Regions from separate parts of the Vibrio sp. KUL78 genome, predicted to be linked through region 4. Evidence: predicted binding sites of a transcription regulator. Region 4 holds the regulator's gene; each other region holds the start of a gene.

Region 1 (4,527 bases), 860 kb from region 4:
TCCATTTGGTCTTAAACCCGATAAAACAGCTTTGATCGTCAGTGGGTAAGTTACAGATCGATATGGAGTCACTGCTTACCACTGTACCTTGCCATCTAATTTGGCCGTTGAGCGCGAAGTTTTTCGTTATGTGATACTCCATGCCACCAAAGATGCTTGCAGCAAACCCAGTATGAGAGTTTGTCCACTCACCGGAAGTATGTGACGCCCCAAGCCCAGCACCAATATAGCCGGAGGTTTTATCGGTCCAAGCATATTCGGCGCTACTTTGAAATTGTAAGTATTGAATACTTGAATCAAGATTTAAGGTATCGAGTGAAGAGTCTTGCTTGGAGTAGTAGACGCCCATCCTACCATTACGAAATGGGAATTCGACAGCAAGTGCTGCATTAGCGGATGGAGAAATATCATAGCTTTTTCCTTCTCCGTCCTTGGCTGCACCGCCAAGCGTATAACCGACAAACGGTGTAACAATGACGTTGCTTTGCGCCGAAAGACAGAACATTGCAGCAAAAGAACCTATCACGATTGGCGTTAGTTTCATCCTAATTTCCCCCAAGCCAAAGCTCGAAAATTACATTAGTTGTACTAGCATTAATTATAGTGTGACACTAACACCATAATTTTGAAGCGGTTATTTGTATAGTAGTAGTACATGTCACAATGGTAATGAAAAGTTACATCTGGAGGAGTTATGGAATACGACCTAAAAGTAGCATTGACGATTGTCACTATTGCGTTTAGCGCTATTATCGCTTTTGGCGTTATCGCGATCGGCGCTTAACGAGCAGCCCTAGCGCGGCATATTATGGCGAACTCAGGTATAGTCACTAACCGCCAGACTGTGCTCGATTACGAACAGTTTGGTAAATACCTTGACGGCAAAACCGCGCTCGTCGCGCAAGGTGGAGGACAAAGAGGTATCTTCACATCCGGTGTATTGGATGCCTTCTTAATGTCCAACTTTGATCCCTTTGATGAATTTTATGGGACATCTGCAGGTGCACTAAACATCTGTGCTTTTCTATCTCGTCAAGCCGAGCTGGGTAAATCTTTCATTCTCGACTTAACCACTGATCCCGAGTTCTTTCACCTCTTCAGCTTTATTCGCCGCAAGCAGTATCTCAATTTGAAGTGGGCTCTCGATAAAATCTGCGACTATCCCTATAAGTTGGACGTAGATATGGGCAGACGGGTGATTGGCAATAGGCGGGCGTTTGCCGCGACAACTGACATCGCGACCCTTAAAGATCACTATTTACCCATGTTGCAAGAAGACTGGTATCAAGTCTTGATGGCGACCAGTGCAATCCCTACCTTATTTGAGGGCTCTGTGCCGCACCTAGGTCGCGAGTTTATTGACGGGGGTGTTTCTGCGTCCATTCCTGTGCAAGAAGCATGGCGACAAGAGTGTCGCAGTATCATTGTGATACGCACCGAGCAATATGTATCAGAAGACCCTTTATCAGCAGAAGATGCGCCGATCGTTACTGAGTCACCCACTTGGTTTAGAGAGTCTTTGAATAGCCTCCAGCTCCAATGGCAGGAAAAAGTTGAGCAGTGGTCTAGCGATTGGGGCGCTTTTTTTGAAGGTCAGCGACTCAAAGCGAATGCCATCAAACAAGCCGATCACCTTAAGCTCATCAATGGTGGGCGTTGGTTATTTGGAGCAGGGGACATATATCGACTCAGTCACCTGTTTGGTGACCGTTTTGATTCTGGCTTGGCAGATATGCTTATGGTGCACTATCAGACCTACTCACTGACTAGCGAGTTTCTCAAGACCCCTCCAGACGATTGCTTTATATGGCAAATTGCACCAGACGAACCACTTAAAACCTCATCCTTATTGAGTGATGTCGATGATATTTTGCATGACTATCAAGTGGGTTTAGATGCCGGATATCGATTCGTTGAAAGCTATAATCTCGCCAAGCAACACAAGAAGATAAACTCTGCCAACAACGATCTTTGGCGCCCTAATCAAGCGAGTTAACCTTACTATCCTTACTTATTAATAATAGCTAAATAAGTCGCCATTTCGGTAACAAGGCGTTAAACAATTTTGGTTGAATTGTGAGCAAAACCTTACTGTGTCTGTGATGTAAGCCACAGGCGTAACTTGACGTGCCCCCCAAAGATCCATCTATATGCGTGATATTTGTCACGGCAATCCTATAAACTGCTTCACAATTACTTCGCAAAGTAAAAAAATTAATAGGTTGTTGTTTTTTGGAGTTCAAAATGTACATGGCTCAACCCGGGCACATTGATCATATTAAGCAGATCAATGCTGGTCGCGTGTATAAACTGATAGACCAATTTGGGCCTATTTCGCGTATCGACCTATCTAAACTCAGTAGTCTAGCACCGGCTAGTATCACCAAGATTACGCGAGAACTCATCGAAGCACATTTGATCCACGAAACAACGGTCCAAGAAGCGACCAGTCGTGGTCGACCTGCCGTTGGTTTGCAAACCAATAACCAAGGTTGGCAATTTCTCTCCATGCGTCTCGGAAGAGGCTATCTCGCGATTGCACTGCACGAACTGGGTGGTGATGTTCTTATCGACACCAAAATCGAAGTCCACGAAGTGGACCAAGATGACGTGATGGCTCGATTGCTTTATGAGATTGAAGAGTTTTTTGAAAGCTATAGCGAGCAGCTTGACCGTGTGACAAGTATCGCACTGACCCTGCCAGGGTTGGTGAATTCTGATCAAGGTGTTGTGTTGCAAATGCCGCACTACAATGTGAAGAATCTAAATGTTGCTGAAGAAATCTTTAAGGCAACAGGGCTACCGGTATTTGTGGCTAACGATACTCGCGCTTGGGCATTGGCAGAAAACCTTTTCGGTCACTCTCAAGACTGTGACAACTCTGTACTTATTTCCATTCACCACGGTCTAGGTGCAGGCATCATTCTTGATGGTCGTGTCTTACAAGGCCGACATGGCAACATCGGTGAGCTGGGTCATATTCAGATAAACCGCCAGGGTGAAGATTGCCACTGTGGCAATAAGGGTTGTCTTGAGACTGTCGCAAGCTCACAAGCTATTCGTGATGAGGTCACAAAGCGCTTGGCTCGCGGAGAGGCCTCAATTCTGTCAGAGTATGAGGGCATCTCTGTTGAAGCAATTTGCGAAGCCGCTGTTAAAGGGGATGCGCTTGCTATCAACGTCATTGAAAAGCTAGGCGAGCATCTTGGTAGCGCTATCGCTATCGTCATCAATTTATTTAACCCAGAAAAGGTGTTGATTGGTGGTGTGATAAACCAAGCGAAAGACATTCTCTACCCGGCAATAGAGCGCTGTATCTCTGAACAGAGCCTCCCTGTCTACACGGAAGATCTTCAGTTGGTCGAGTCTCGTTTCTACAAACAAGCGACTATGCCCGGTGCTGCTTTGGTTAAGCAAGCGCTTTATGATGGGCTTCTATTAATGAAAGTCATTGAAGGATAAAGCTTTTCACACTCTTTGCTGACGGTCATACTTTTGTTGTGAAAGTCAGTAAACTTCTTGTGCTTCCTGCCGATAACATGAGATAAGAAATCAGTTATTGTTTATGCCAAGGAAGCCTAATGTCGAGCGTATTGAGTTCTGTCGACCAGCGTACCCAACTTGTGGGTGAAAATAGACTTGAGCTGTTAATGTTTACCCTTAACAGCCGACAGACCTTGCTATTAATGTCTTTAAGGTCAAAGAGGTACTTAAGCTGCCACCTTTGACACAACTTCCTGGCTCACATCCTAGCATTCGCGGTGTTGCTTCATTACGTGGAGAATCACTGCCAGTCATCGACCTTCGACGTGCAATTGGATTTCCAACATTGAACGAAGAAGGCGATCAAAATCTTATCGTTACGGAATACAACCGCTCGGTTCAAGGGTTCTTGGTTGGTGAAGTAAAGAACATTGTTAATACTGCTTGGACAGAAATTCAGCCTCCTCCTCGAACTGTTGGGCGAGCTAACTATCTCACGGCAATCACTAAGGTTGAAGAAAATGATGCCGTCAGCCTAGTTGAAATCATCGATGTTGAAAAAGTGCTAGCAGAGATCATCGATTACGATATCGCTATCTCAGAAGAAACCTTAGACCGTTCATTACTCCCTCACCTGCAAGGTAAGAAGATCCTCATCGTAGACGACTCGTCTACCGCTCGTCATCAGGTGAAAGCAACGCTCGCTCAGCTAGGGGTTGAAATCATTGAATGTTTTGATGGTGCGATGGCTTATAACCTTCTAAAGCAATGGTGCGACGAAGGCATTGATGTTTGCAGCGAACTCTTGATGATGATTACTGACGCTGAAATGCCAGAGATGGACGGCTATAAGCTGACTCACGAGGTCCGCAGCGACCCTCGAATGAAAGATCTGTATATTACTCTCAACACCTCATTAAGTGGTAGCTTCAACGATGCTATGGTTGAGAAGGTGGGCTGTGACCGCTTTATCTCCAAGTTCCAGCCAGATTTGTTGGTCGATGTGGTTCAAGAGCGTATTCGACGCGATCTGTAATTAATTTG
Region 2 (4,527 bases), on a different replicon from region 4:
AGTTATTTTCGAGGTTATGCTTGGGGACACGCCAATCAGGGGCATATCAGTGAACCTATGGGTTGGTATGTAACAAACCAGCTTACTTGGAGTCGAGATTACTTCGATGGCTCTAGTACTCCCTTTATCGGTTTGAAGCGTGTCGACTTATCAAAGGACCTCCAGAGCGAACTCTCTACCAATCATTACTACGAGATGTCAGTTGGTTGGCTGTTCAATAACCCAGTAGACCTAGACTGGGTGGAAAATGTCGGAGTAGGTATCAACTTGAACTACGGCTCTTCTCTTCGCGGAGGGAGTATTTCACTCTACTACAATAAGTGAGCTTCAAATATGATCACTTAGTAGCCCACCTCGTTCTAAGAGCTTTACCAACAAATGTAAGTTTTGGGTGATACGGCTTTGGTCAACGTTGAAACAACAAACTGGACAGTGTCATGTCGTTCGACTAACCACCTCTATTAATCGCTTCTTCATGGACACTGTTCAATTTAGCACTAGTTGCCCTTCTGACCATGTCCCTCTAATAGGTTCGTTTGTTCTAATAGCGCATCAAATCTCGGATTACCGTGAAGTCCTTCCAAATCGGGTTCTGTGTTGATCAATTCTCGAATCGATGGACTCGCTTCAATAGCAAGCTCTAAATCTTCTATCGCTTGTTCTTCAACACCAAGGCGAGAATACGCGCAGGCTCGCTGATAGAGTGCAGGGCCATTGGTGTTGTCTAAGTCGAGGACGCGATTACATAGACTGAGTGCCCAGTGATATTCTCTAATTTCCATAGCAGCATCAGCCTTATAGGTGAGTGCTTCAAGATCTCCGGGGCGAATCGTTAAGATTTCATCGTAGACATCGATACGCTGCTCAGCGGTTGGCATACTCTGAGCCCTCAACCAAAGGTTATGTATCTCATTGATTCGCTCAATCTCTTTGTTGTTCTCGCTGATGATTCTAGTCTTTCGCTTCAGATCTCGTTCTAGCGCACTAAATTTCTTTTCATATTCGCTCGCAATAGCGTCGAGCCTTTTGTCTGCCATTTCTTTCGTGTTGTTCTTAAATTCACGCAGTGATTGCCATCCAACAAACGCGATTAAAGAAGCTACGCCAGCAATGATGTAGAAGAAGTAGGTGACAGTGACATTGGCGTAGTTCAGTGACTTATCAGCCACTGCTAGCTCTCGGTCAGTGATTTGAACGACTAGTCTTTTCTCAAGTTCTTGTTGGTCTTGTCTTAGTGATTTGAGTTCATCGAGTATGTATCGCTCCATCAGGGGGCGATCAAGCAATTCAGAATCAGAGTATTTTGTGGATTGTGCCAGAGCCGGACCTTGCCAAAGGAGCGTTAGCATTATTGTTATCAAGAGTAATCTCATCTCTTCTTCCCGGTTTTGTGTTTAGTTAGTTTTACTATAGTCAGGTGTTTGTTTAGCACAATGCTCGCGTGATCGTAACATCTCGAAATTACTTAGACATCTAAGTATTATTTCTAGTTTAAAAAGTGTGACTTGCGTCACGTTTTTCATGTTTTCGTTTGATTTTATGCGCAATAAAGCAGTCATAATGATTTATCTAAATGCTTAGTGTACGAAGTATTTAGTAATCAAAAACATTAGAGCACTAACCAAATTGAGGGTGGGATGCAGTTTACTAACAAGGCTATCAAACAGGGTTTGGTTGATACGGAAACGGATCAAAATGAGCAGCTCTGGCGTTTACAAGCACCAAGTGCCGAGGATGGCTTGAAGGTTAACAAGCTGGTGGCACAGACCGAAGCGCTGGATGACAACTCAACGTATTGCAATTTTCTACAGGCAATACATTTCCAAGACACATCGATTGCTGCTTTTTACAAAGGTCGCCTCGCTGGTTTTGTGTCGGGTTATTTGAAACCGAACCAGCCAAGTACGTTGTTCATATGGCAGGTCGTGGTTGATCGCGATTTTCGAGGTCAAGGCGTTGCTAAGAAGATGCTTAGTCGTCTTTTGGAACGCGAGAACCTTCATTCAATCAACGCGATAGAAACCACCATTACGGAAGACAATCTAGCGTCTTGGTCACTGTTTCGTGGGATTGAAAAAGAGAAAGGGGAGCAGGGGAATGTCTCAGTCTTCCTCGATCATGACGTACATTTTGAAGGTCAACACGAAACCGAACATCTCTATCGAATCTTACTTAAAAACACTCACTAAAGGAGATAACTACAGCACTTATTATGGATATTTTTAACAAGCAAGAATCCAACGTTCGCTCATACTCAAACCACTTTCCGGTCATTTTTCACAAAGCTAAAGGTAGCTGGCTTGAAACTGATACGGGTGACAAGTATCTCGACTTTCTTTCTGGCGCAGGTTCATTGAACTATGGGCACAATAATCCAGTGATGAAATTGGCACTGCTTGATTACATCGAAAAAGATGGCCTCACCCATGGTCTTGATCTGCACTCCAACGCGAAAGCAGACTTTTTGCTGGCATTAAAGCAGCACATTCTGCAGCCGAGAGGGCTCATTTACAAAGTTCAGTTTACCGGACCGACTGGTACTAATGCCGTCGAGGCAGCTTTAAAACTTGCACGAAATGTAACTGGGCGTAGCAACATTGTGGCATTTACTAACGGCTTCCATGGTTGCACCAGCGGAGCGCTTGCCGCAACAGGCAACCAACACCATCGAAATGGCGCCGGTACAGGGTTAGCCAATGTCACGCGTCTGCCGTTTGAAGGTTACGCTGACATCGATGGGTTAAAACTACTCAGTACCATGCTCGCCGATAACTCTTCTGGCTTGGACAAGCCTGCTGCTGTTTTAGTCGAGGCGGTTCAAGGGGAAGGTGGGCTTAATGTCGCATCAGATAAGTGGCTCTCGCGACTAGCTGAGATATGCAAAGAAAATGATGTACTGCTCATTGTGGACGACATTCAGGCGGGTTGTGGCCGAACCGGTACGTTCTTTAGTTTCGAAACCTCAGGAATAAAGCCTGACATTGTTACGCTATCAAAGTCTCTCTCGGGCTATGGTTTACCGTTGGCGGTTGTGTTGTTGAAACCACATCTCGATATTTGGAAACCCGGCGAGCACAACGGCACCTTTAGAGGCAATAATCACGCCTTTGTCACGGCGGCCAAAGCGATAGAAACCTATTGGCTTGATGACCAGTTTTCACAGCACATCGGCGGACACGCCAAGACCATCGCAAGTTTCATTGATCGATTACTGGAGCGTTTCCCAAACTATGTGATTCGAAGAAAAGGTAAGGGCTTGATGCAGGGCATTGAGTTTCACTCAGAACGTTTGGCAAAAGAGGTGTCCACAGCCTGTTTTGAAGAAGGTTTGGTGATTGAAACTGCCGGTCCAAATGATGAGGTCGTCAAGTTCTTTTGCCCTCTAACCATAACGGCGGAAGAGCTGGAGGAAGGATTAAATCGGTTTGAGTCCGCGTTTAACTCTGTCATTGCCAAGCACTACAAAAACGCATCATAACGGGGGAAAATCATGATAGTTAGAACATTAGAGCAGTGTCGTGATAGCGAGAGACGCGTAGCGTCTGAGACTTGGGAAAGTTTGAGGATGATACTCAAAGATGACAACATGGGTTTTTCGTTCCACATCACGACTATTTACGCGGACACAACCACGCACATTCACTACAAGAATCATCTGGAGTCAGTGTACTGTATTCAAGGTGAGGGAGAAATTGAGATCGTAGGCGGTGAGACTTATTCAATAAAACCGGGAACACTTTATGTCTTGGATAAGCACGATGAACATTTTCTCAAGGCAAATAAGGGGAAGGAAATGGTCATGGCCTGTGTGTTCAATCCGCCAATTACTGGGAAAGAAACTCATGATGAAAACGGGGTTTACCCCCTCGTTGACTGAGCGAAAACATTTCATCTTTATCCCAATAAACTACAAAATAGGCTAATTATGACTACTTATACCGTAGAGAAAATCGGCGGTACATCAATGTCCGCATTTGACACCGTTCTGGACAACATTCTCCTTCGCCCTGCGACAGAGGGCTCTCTTTACAATCGGGTTTTCGTCGTATCTGCGTACGGCGGGCTCACAGATTCCTTACTGGAGTGTAAAAGAACCGGCAAACCCGGAGTTTACTCTTTAGTTGCAAGTGGTGATGAGCGCTGGATTAACGAATTGGACACCGTTGAGCAACGCATGCTGTTGACCAATGACCATATGTTTGCCGATCCGATGGACCGGATGGCAGCAGACAAGTTTATCCGCTCTCGCGCTTCCGAAGCTAGACGTTGTATCATGCATCTATTAGAGGTGTGCCAATATGGTCAGTTTGACCTCAGCAATTATTTACCAGAAATTCGAGAGTTTTTGGCATCGCTCGGTGAAGTTCACAGTGCTTATAATACTGCGCTGAAACTCAAGTCAATGGGCATCAACGCTACGTTTGTCGACTTGTCTCTTTGGGATGCTGAGACCTTGCCGGAAAGCTTGGAACAAGCAATATCGCAAGCGTTTGAGAAAATAGATATAAAAACTGAGTTACCCATTGT
Region 3 (4,527 bases), on a different replicon from region 4:
AAGTACCGATAAATCTTCGACACCATCCAGAAAGGTAACACTGCCCCCCTGTTCTGCAAGCTTGGCGTAATTGAGCCAAGCAAAGGGGTTTCCTGCTACGTCCATACTGACAAACAGAACAGACTCGGGCTTTTTGCGCTTGGAATCTAACGTCGACATCACTGCAAGTTTCTGAACAAGAGACGTGCGGAACAGAGATAGCTGTATGGCTTTTGGCCCCACTTTCAAAAACTCTGCAGCGTTAAGCACTGGGACCACGAATTTGCTCTCAACTATTTCAAGAGGGTACTCTTTCAATACGACAGTCAAAATCTTGTCTACCTTGTTTCCATTCAAGTGGCTTAACGCATCCAACATCTCAGACACTTCTTCTAACTGCTCAGTCTCAATATTGGCTCGAAAGAGTGTGTCAGAGTCGAGCAACGATTTGACCTTGCCTATAGAAACGCCCTTGCTGAGCCAACCTTGTATGGTATTGATACGCTCAACGTCCTCCGGCGTGTAGAGCCTATGACCTTTTTCGGTACGCTGAGGCTGAATCAAGTTATATCTGCGCTGCCACGCTCGCAAGGTGACGGGCTTTACACCCGTTAAATCGGCGACTTCTCGGATCGCATATAAAGTTTCATTACAAGCCATACCTTAGACGCATCTCCTCTGGGTGTGGTTGCAAAAACTGCTGCTGCGCCAAGTATTCATCTGGATACGCATTGAGGTAGTGTTTCAGCAGCGTAAGTGGAGCAAGAACAGGAAGTATGCCCGTACGATAGTCGTCTATTACCGTCGCAAGCTCTGCTTTTTCAGCTTTGGTGAGCGAGCGTTTGAAGTAGCCTTGGATGTGCATAAGAACGTTGGTTACGTTTTTACGGCTTGCACGATTCTTAAGACCCTCCATCAATCCGAGGCGGTAAGCTTGATAAAACTCTTCAGGGCTATAATCGGCTTGATTCGCCACCAATCTACCTAACTCCTTGTAAGAGGCAGGGTCATGCGCCATAAGTGTCAGCTTGTATCGTGAGTGAAACGCAACGATTTTACCTGCAGTTGGTTCCCCCTCCATTGATTTGTAGAAGTCATTCAGGCCGTATACGCGCGATATAAAGTTTTCTTTCAATATAGGGTCATTTAGCCTGCCATCTTCTTCTACTGGCAGCCAAGGCATAGTCTCCATCAAGTGTTTTGTATACAAGCCAACGCCATCGGTTGATGCGTGACCATTTGAATAGACCTTCACACGCTCCATACCGCAACTTGGCGATTTCGCGCACACGATGTAGCCGCACATCTCGGTGTCTTTGAGTTCATCGACCTTACCTCGGGTGAATTGCATCATGCCATCGGTGTAGTCTTTCGAAGCGTCTTTTGTTTCAACTAGAATAATGCGCTCTTCCTCACTCATTAATCGAATCGTAGGACGTGGAACAGACAGTCCCATTCCCACCTCCGGGCACACGGATACAAAGTCAAAATAGTCACGAAGTTCTTTGTTTACGTACGTGCTTTGCTTATGACCTGAATCAAATCGAACCTTTTCACCTAAAAGACAGGAACTGATACCCACTTTAATTTTGTCACCCATTGCCATCTCCCTATTCTTATCGCTCTTGCTAACGTTGTACAAAAAATATCTATGTATAATTATTAGACTACTTTGGAATGTGATACAAAAAATTGTTTTGTACAATTATATGGAGAGGGGAAGCGATTGGTTCACATCGAGATGAGAAATAACTCGCCATCGCTGTTAGTTGCAGAAAAATCGATTGCCCTACCGCTTTCAACACATTTAGTTATCATCATGTCATTATCTTCTCCTTACAGATAAAACTGTGACTAAACTCTCATAGAACCCTTACACCAAGCGCTAGAATCACCCACAACAACGAACGACACGTTCAACAATATTAGTTAAAACTTTAGGAGTGACTCCATGGCAACCCCACATATCAATGCAAAACCAGGTGATTTCGCAGAAACTGTCCTAATGCCAGGCGACCCACTTCGTGCTCAATACATCGCTGAAACCTTCCTAGAAGACGTTGAGAAGGTGTGCGATGTTCGTAACATGTTCGGTTACACCGGTACTTATAAAGGTCAACGCGTGTCCGTTATGGGTCACGGTATGGGTATCCCGTCATGCTGCATTTACGTTCATGAGTTGATCAAAGACTACGGTGTAAAAAACGTTATTCGCGTGGGTAGTTGTGGCGCTGTGCGTGACGATGTAAACCTAATGGACGTTGTAATCGGTATGGGTGCTTCTACTGATTCTAAAGTGAACCGCATTCGCTTCAACGATCACGATTTCGCAGCCATCGCAGACTTTGGCTTACTAGAAGAAGCGGTTAAGCAAGCTCGCCTTCAAGAAGTACCAGTAAAAGTGGGTAACATTTTCTCTGCAGACCTGTTCTACACTCCAGAAGCTGATATCTTCGACAAAATGAAGCATCTAGGTATTCTTGGTGTTGATATGGAAGCCGCAGGCATCTACGGCGTTGCTGCTGACCTAGGTGCAAAAGCACTGACCGTACTTACTGTTTCTGACCACATCATTCGTGGTGAAAAACTAAGCTCTGAAGATCGTCAAAAATCATTCAACGATATGATGGTCGTCGCGCTAGAAACAGCGATTAACCTGTAATCAGAAAATGCCAGCTCTTAGCCTGAAATGAGCTGGCTTTTTTCTAACTGGATAACGATAAAGCGTACTGCGAGATAATCACTGAGTTGAATCCGCGGTACGAAACAAACCATAGGGGGTGAACGTGTCAGAAGGCAGACTGCCGATGGCCGCAGAAGGGTTACAGCTCAATTTTTGTAAAACATTGGCGTGTGACAATTTTGGACTAAGTGATGCAAACCTCTATATCCTGCAGCACAGTAACCCTAAACGGCCAGCGATGGTATGCCGCGAGTGTGGCGCGTTTCCCCCCCTACTTAACAACCAAGAAGTTCTCAATGAGCTTAAGCGGTTGAAACTTCATCATCATGAAGGACTCCTTCATGCAAAGACCCTCAATGCGAACATTTTGGGCTCTCTGTTCATACCCACAAAGATCGTTACCACTCGTTTGGTTTTAGTGGTGATCGTCAACGCTACCGCTGCAAAGCTTGTCAGGTACCTTTGTTGATAAATGGTCTGGAAGTAACAAGAAACTGAGCTTTCAAGAGTCGCTTTTAGGGCTGCTTTTCACCGGATATTCCGTTCGTGAGATTTGTCGTAAGTTAGATATTAATCCAAAGACTTTCTACGATCACATTGATCAAATCGCGAGTCGTTGCCGGCGTAAACTCGCGGATATTGACGGTCGCTGGATAAAACATGCCGATACTTTTGAACTTGCATCGCATTACCGTGCACTGCAACCACAAAGTAACAATGGTGTTTTTTGGTTTGCTACCTGTGATGCTAAATCGGGGTATGTGCTTTGCCAGCACACGAACTATTCTGCAAGTAATGCCACAGACGCGTTAGAAGATCATGACGCATACGCTGTAAATGCTCAGATTGTTCCGAAAAGCTATAGCGCAGAAACCAACCATGAGATTTCAGCATCAGCGTCCGATTTAAAGGCACGCATTGACCTCACCTATCAAAACATTCTGGCAAGAAGCAATGTTGAGGATCCTTTGGGGAATTACGCGCGTTTTTCCTACCCTGCGGTGGGGTCGCTCATTCGCGCACCTTATACTTCCTATGCACACTATTTGCTGATTCTAGAGTCACTGTTCGAGGAAAACTCAGACGGCAATAAACGTATTACTCTCTACATGCCCCAAGATCCTGTACTTCGTTCTGCTGCGCTCAGCGTTTTCTTAAAGCAGATTCAAAGTAATCATGTCGAACTCATGTATGTAGAGCAAGACGACCAATGGCAAGATGGTGAAACTTCCGAGCTTGTGGATGTGGTGTTAATGGGGTGGTGGAGAGATCGCTGGGCAGTCACTCATCAGAGCACGGGAGCAAGCAAAGGCGTTTGCTACCTAGCTGGTAGCAACCCTAATGTCTCATACTGGCTACAAACTGCAAACACCCTGCAAGTCAGTTTCTATCAGGATAGATTCCAGCTATTGTTTGAGAGCTTCGTTAATGAGCCCAGAAGAAAGCTAAGACCTGCTGGAATACATCCCCTTCTGGATATCTTCCGAGCTTGGCACAACTTATGTTATCAAGATAAGCAAGGATTGACGGCTGCTCAGAGGCTTGGCGTCACCGACGCTCCGATGACGCTTCGCTGTCTACTTGAGTAGCTAGTTTGTCGCTTTACAAAAAGAACAAAGAAATTCCCAATAACGCACACAGAGTACCGACAACACTACGTCGAGAGATTTGCTCTCCTCGCACTGCGTAGATAATCAAAATGAACAATGGACTGGTTGCAATAAGGGTCTGCGCCACGGCCGGATTCGCATGCTTGAGCGCAATTTGTTGCAGCCACAACGCAAGGAAAGTTCCAACAAAGATAGCGGCGATTAGCCAATACCAACTCACCGCTTTCATAGTGCGCCCTTGCTGAATCATCGAGC
Region 4 (4,527 bases):
GCCATTGCGATTGCCAAAGAAACCGGCAAGCCGCTATGGGAAACGCGCACTGAAGCGGGGGCAATGGCCGGTAAGATTGCCATTTCGATTCGTGCCTACCACCAACGTACAGGCGAGAGCCAACGCGAAGCTGCTGGAAACCAAATTGTCCTCCGTCACAGGCCCCTTGGTGTTATGGCAGTGTTTGGCCCTTATAACTTCCCTGGTCACTTACCGAATGGTCATATCGTACCGGCCTTATTGGCAGGGAACACGGTAGTCTTTAAGCCTTCAGAGCAAACGCCACTGGTGGGTGAAATAGCGATGAAAATGTGGGAAGAGGTAGGACTGCCTGCCGGTGTCATTAACCTGGTTCAAGGTGGTAAAGAAACCGGTATTGCTCTTGCTGATTCAAAGGGCATCGATGGCGTGTTGTTTACGGGTAGTGCTAATACAGGTCATATTCTTCATCGTCAATTTGCTGGTCAACCTGGAAAGATGCTGGCGCTTGAGATGGGCGGTAACAACCCACTTGTTGTCAGTGAAGCGTTTGGTGATATTGATGCAGCGGTGTACACCATTTTGCAATCAGCCTACATCAGTGCCGGACAGCGTTGTACCTGCGCACGACGCCTTTATGTGCCATTTGGTGAAAAAGGTGATCAATTAGTAGAAAGCTTAGTGTCAGCCATTAAGAAGATTCGCATTGATGAGCCGTTTGCAGAGCCAGCGCCATTTATGGGACCGCAGATCTCAGAGCAGGCCGCTGACCATATTATTGCAGCGCAAGCTGAACTGGTGAAGCTGGGCGGTAAGAGCTTAGTCGAAGCAAAACGCTTGAATGCGGCGTTCGTAACCCCCAGCACTACTAGATGCGACAGATATCGCTGAGCTTCCTGATGAAGAGTACTTTGGGCCGCTGCTACAACTGGTGCGCTACGAGACCCTAGAGCAAGCGGTAGAACTGGCTAACGACACTCGATTTGGTCTATCGGCAGGTCTTATCTCAGAGCGCGATGAGGAGTGGCAATACTTCACAGACCACATCCGAGCAGGCATTGTAAACCGTAACCGTCAGCTCACGGGCGCGAGCGGTGATGCGCCATTTGGTGGCCCAGGTGCTTCTGGTAACCTTCGCCCAAGTGCGTTCTACGCAGCGGATTACTGTGCTTACCCTATGGCATCAATGGAAGGCGATAACACCGTTCTTCCTGCGACCTTGAGCCCTGGCATCGAACTATAAGGAGTGGGTTATGACTGTTGACGCGTTATTTGACCATTTGTGGCAAGACTACATTACTCGCTTATGTCCTTCAGCTCACAAGGTTCATGACTTGCTGAGAGAAGATGAGTCTCTCATCAATGACCATATTGCTCTGCGAACCTTTAATGTCGCACCGCTCGGTATCGACACGCTGGCTAAGCCGTTTCTAGACCTTGGTTACGAGGTGAGTGGCCATTACGATTTTGAATCCAAAAAGCTGACCGCGATTCACCTAGAACATAGCAATGCTCTGCTTCCTAAGGTGTTTATCAGCGAATTGCGAGTGGAAGAGTGCTCTCAATCGCTACAAGATATCGTGGCTAAGCTAGTGGCGCAGGTGGACAGTGCTAAGCTAACTTCTGCTGAGTTCTTATATGGTGGCCGCTTGTGGGATCTAAGCTATCAAGACTTCCAAACACTGGCGCAAGAAAGTGAGTACGCTTCATGGCTTGCCGCTCATGGTTATGGCGCGAATCACTTTACGGTGAGCGTGAACCAGCTTGATCGCTTTGCAGAGGTTGTTGGCGTAAACCAGCACCTTCGTGATGCAGGATTTGCGATAAATGAATCGGGTGGCGAGGTAAAAGGCTCACCAGAGGTTCTTTTGGAGCAATCCTCGACGATGGCAGACAAAGTGTCCGTGGCATTTACTGATGGTGACCAGGTGATTCCTGGTGGCTTCTATGAGTTTGCCAAGCGTTACCAGCTAGCCGATGGCAGTTACTATCAAGGTTTTGTTGCTGCATCGGCGGACAAAATTTTTGAGAGTACGCATCAGTAGTCTCCAAAAATAACAAACCCCAAAAATAAAAAAAGCCACCTGAAGGTGGCTTTTTAAATCTTGCGACGCGCTCTTAACGAGTACCGTAAACCACGATAGTCTTACCGTGTGCAGAAATCAGGTTCTGCTCTTCTAGCATCTTAAGAATACGACCTACTGTCTCACGAGAACAACCAACGATTTGGCCAATCTCTTGACGAGTGATCTTGATTTGCATGCCGTCTGGGTGAGTCATTGCATCTGGTTGCTTCGCTAGGTTTAGTAGCGTCTGTGCAATACGACCCGTTACGTCTAGGAACGCTAGGTCACCTACTTTTTGGCTAGTCACTTGTAGACGACTTGCCATCTGAGCAGATAAGCGCATTAGAATGTCTGGGTTAACTTGGATAAGCTGACGGAACTTCTTGAATGAGATTTCCGCAACTTCACAAGGTGATTTTGCTCGTACCCATGCTGTACGTTCTTGGTCTTCTTCGAACAGGCCTAGTTCACCAATGAAGTCACCTTGGTTAAGGTAAGACAAGATCATCTCTTTGCCTTCTTCATCTTTGATAAGTACCGCTACAGAACCTTTTACGATGTAGTAAAGCGTCTCTGCTTTCTCGCCCGCGTGGATAAGCGTGCTCTTCGATGGATACTTGTGAATGTGGCAGTGTGAAAGGAACCACTCTAACGTTGGGTCGGTTTGAGGTTTACCTAGAACCATATATCTTACTTCCTCTGCAGGGTATGCTTGCTGCTTTCCATATTTGTTAGCAAGCCCGTTTGTTAAGACTTACTAGCATAAAAGCACTTTGAAGATGGCGCAAGCGATCTTCTGTTTCAAAGAAATAGTATCCTTTTTTGCGCCACTTTTCTTGATTTTAATCGTGTCATAAGCCCATTTATCTATACAAAACTGTGCACATGATCACGGTATAAAAAATCATCGAGATTCGGCTCACAAAACCTAACCTATTTTGCCGGTTTCTATGAGCTGTTGAAGTATTGGTCTGACGATTAATTCCATCGCAAAACTCATCTTACCCCCTGGGACCACTATGGTGTTGTGGCGAGACATAAATGAGCCATCAATCATGGCGAGCAGGTAAGGGAAATCGACGTTCTTGATACCACGCAGGCGAATCACCACAAAACTCTCATCCAAACTCGGAATGCCTTTGGCGTTGAGCGGGTTGGAGGTATCGACGGTTGGCACGCGCTGGAAGTTAATGTGAGTGCGCGAAAACTGTGGCGTGATATAGCTTAAGTAGTCATCCATTGAGCGAACAATCGAATCGGTGACCGCCTCTCTTGAGTGGCCGCGATCGCGGGTATCTCGGACAAACTTTTGAATCCACTCAAGGTTAACGATAGGCACCATGCCAATGAGTAGGTCAACGTGCTGAGCGGCATTCACATCACCGTCGACGACGCCGCCATGCAGGCCTTCGTAAAACAGTACATCGCTATTTTCTGGCAGGTCTTGCCATGGGGTAAAGGTGCCTGGCATTTGGTTGTAGGGTACGGCTTCATCAAAGGTATGCAGGTAGCGGCGAAACTGACCTGTACCATTTTGCCCATAGTTGCGAAAAAACTCTTCTAGGGCGGGGAAGTCGTTGGCTTGAGGCCCAAAGTAACTGATGTGTTTACCTTGCTCTTTCGCCTTGCGGATCTCGATATCCATCTCTGGACGCGTAAAGCGGTGAAAACTGTCACCTTCAATAAACGCAGGCTTGACGCTCATCATGTTGAACATCTTGCGGAATGCTTCTGACGTTGTTGTCGTTCCAGCTCCAGAGGAGCCCGTTACAGCAATGATCGGGTGTTTTGCTGACATAACACTTCCTGTGTATTTGTAATTGTCGTTATAAATTTGCTAACTCACATAAGGAGTTAGACCTTGTGGGCCAATTTCAGTTCAATAGCCTTTCAATATAGCAGCTACTTACGTCGCTACCGAAAAATTACAGCGAGCGACGAGATTTAATGTCGACGGTCTCGTGCAGCTCAGAGAACACGATGACGGCTTCACCGCTTTCGAGTTGGTTGCGAACATGGCGAACCTTGTCGTCTAGCGACACTTCCGACTCACCATAGTCGGTGCCTTCTCGCAGCACGAACTCTTTAATAAGGTTATCCAGCGTATCTGCGTCAATTTGTTGCCATGGGATGATCATAAATACCTCTCAATTCTATGACCGCACGATTATACCACTGCTGATTCACAAAGGGAGTGGTTGCTCTTTTTGGCTAGTCAATCAGATGCTGGTAATAACTTGGCAGGGTCTCTTCTAACCAAAAACGCGGGCGCCTGAGACTGCCAGTCATAAAACCGACATGACCACCACGTTCAAGCAATTGGTAGTCGATATGGTTTGGAAGTGTAAAGTTTGGAATGACCTCGTGTGTCATAAAGGGGTCATCCTTGGCATGAATAAACTGAGTCGGTACCGTGATTTCTCGTAGGCGAGGTAGACCAGAGCAGCGCTGATAATAGTCATCGGCATCTTTGAATCCATGC

The links. Region 4 encodes CRP, which controls carbon source genes, mostly activating them, when cyclic AMP is high. Its sites were predicted from a motif close to TGTGANNNNNNTCACA; they were not measured.
Region 1: mlc (sugar metabolism global transcriptional regulator Mlc) is a predicted target of CRP. The motif match lies at 2,154-2,169, and genes of this name have one in related genera.
Region 2: ectA (diaminobutyrate acetyltransferase) is a predicted target of CRP. The motif match lies at 1,500-1,515, and genes of this name have one in related genera.
Region 3: deoD (purine-nucleoside phosphorylase) is a predicted target of CRP. The motif match lies at 1,829-1,844, and genes of this name have one in related genera.

Annotation. Positions count from the first base shown of each region.
Region 1 is NZ_AP045837.1:2,381,090-2,385,616, reverse strand. It holds gene AC6I8Y_RS11070 (outer membrane protein) at 1-544, opposite strand, end outside; gene cydH (cytochrome bd-I oxidase subunit CydH) at 695-784, shown strand; gene AC6I8Y_RS11060 (patatin-like phospholipase family protein) at 809-1,996, shown strand; gene mlc (sugar metabolism global transcriptional regulator Mlc) at 2,245-3,462, shown strand; partial or broken gene AC6I8Y_RS11050 (chemotaxis protein CheV) at 3,582-4,519, shown strand.
Region 2 is NZ_AP045838.1:522,207-526,733, reverse strand. It holds gene AC6I8Y_RS19015 (Solitary outer membrane autotransporter beta-barrel domain) at 1-324, shown strand, start outside; gene AC6I8Y_RS19010 (tetratricopeptide repeat protein) at 498-1,373, opposite strand; gene ectA (diaminobutyrate acetyltransferase) at 1,638-2,189, shown strand; gene ectB (diaminobutyrate--2-oxoglutarate transaminase) at 2,213-3,478, shown strand; gene AC6I8Y_RS18995 (ectoine synthase) at 3,491-3,877, shown strand; gene AC6I8Y_RS18990 (aspartate kinase) at 3,926-4,527, shown strand, end outside.
Region 3 is NZ_AP045838.1:1,878,664-1,883,190, reverse strand. It holds gene AC6I8Y_RS24790 (MerR family transcriptional regulator) at 1-639, opposite strand, end outside; gene AC6I8Y_RS24785 (YbgA family protein) at 629-1,579, opposite strand; gene deoD (purine-nucleoside phosphorylase) at 1,931-2,641, shown strand; partial or broken gene AC6I8Y_RS24775 (transposase) at 2,766-4,251, shown strand; gene AC6I8Y_RS24770 (DMT family transporter) at 4,265-4,527, opposite strand, start outside.
Region 4 is NZ_AP045837.1:3,242,864-3,247,390, reverse strand. It holds partial or broken gene astD (succinylglutamate-semialdehyde dehydrogenase) at 1-1,222, shown strand, start outside; gene AC6I8Y_RS15115 (DUF1338 domain-containing protein) at 1,233-2,024, shown strand; gene crp (cAMP-activated global transcriptional regulator CRP) at 2,098-2,730, opposite strand; gene AC6I8Y_RS15105 (phosphoribulokinase) at 2,974-3,843, opposite strand; gene AC6I8Y_RS15100 (YheU family protein) at 3,971-4,183, opposite strand; gene AC6I8Y_RS15095 (hydrolase) at 4,257-4,527, opposite strand, start outside.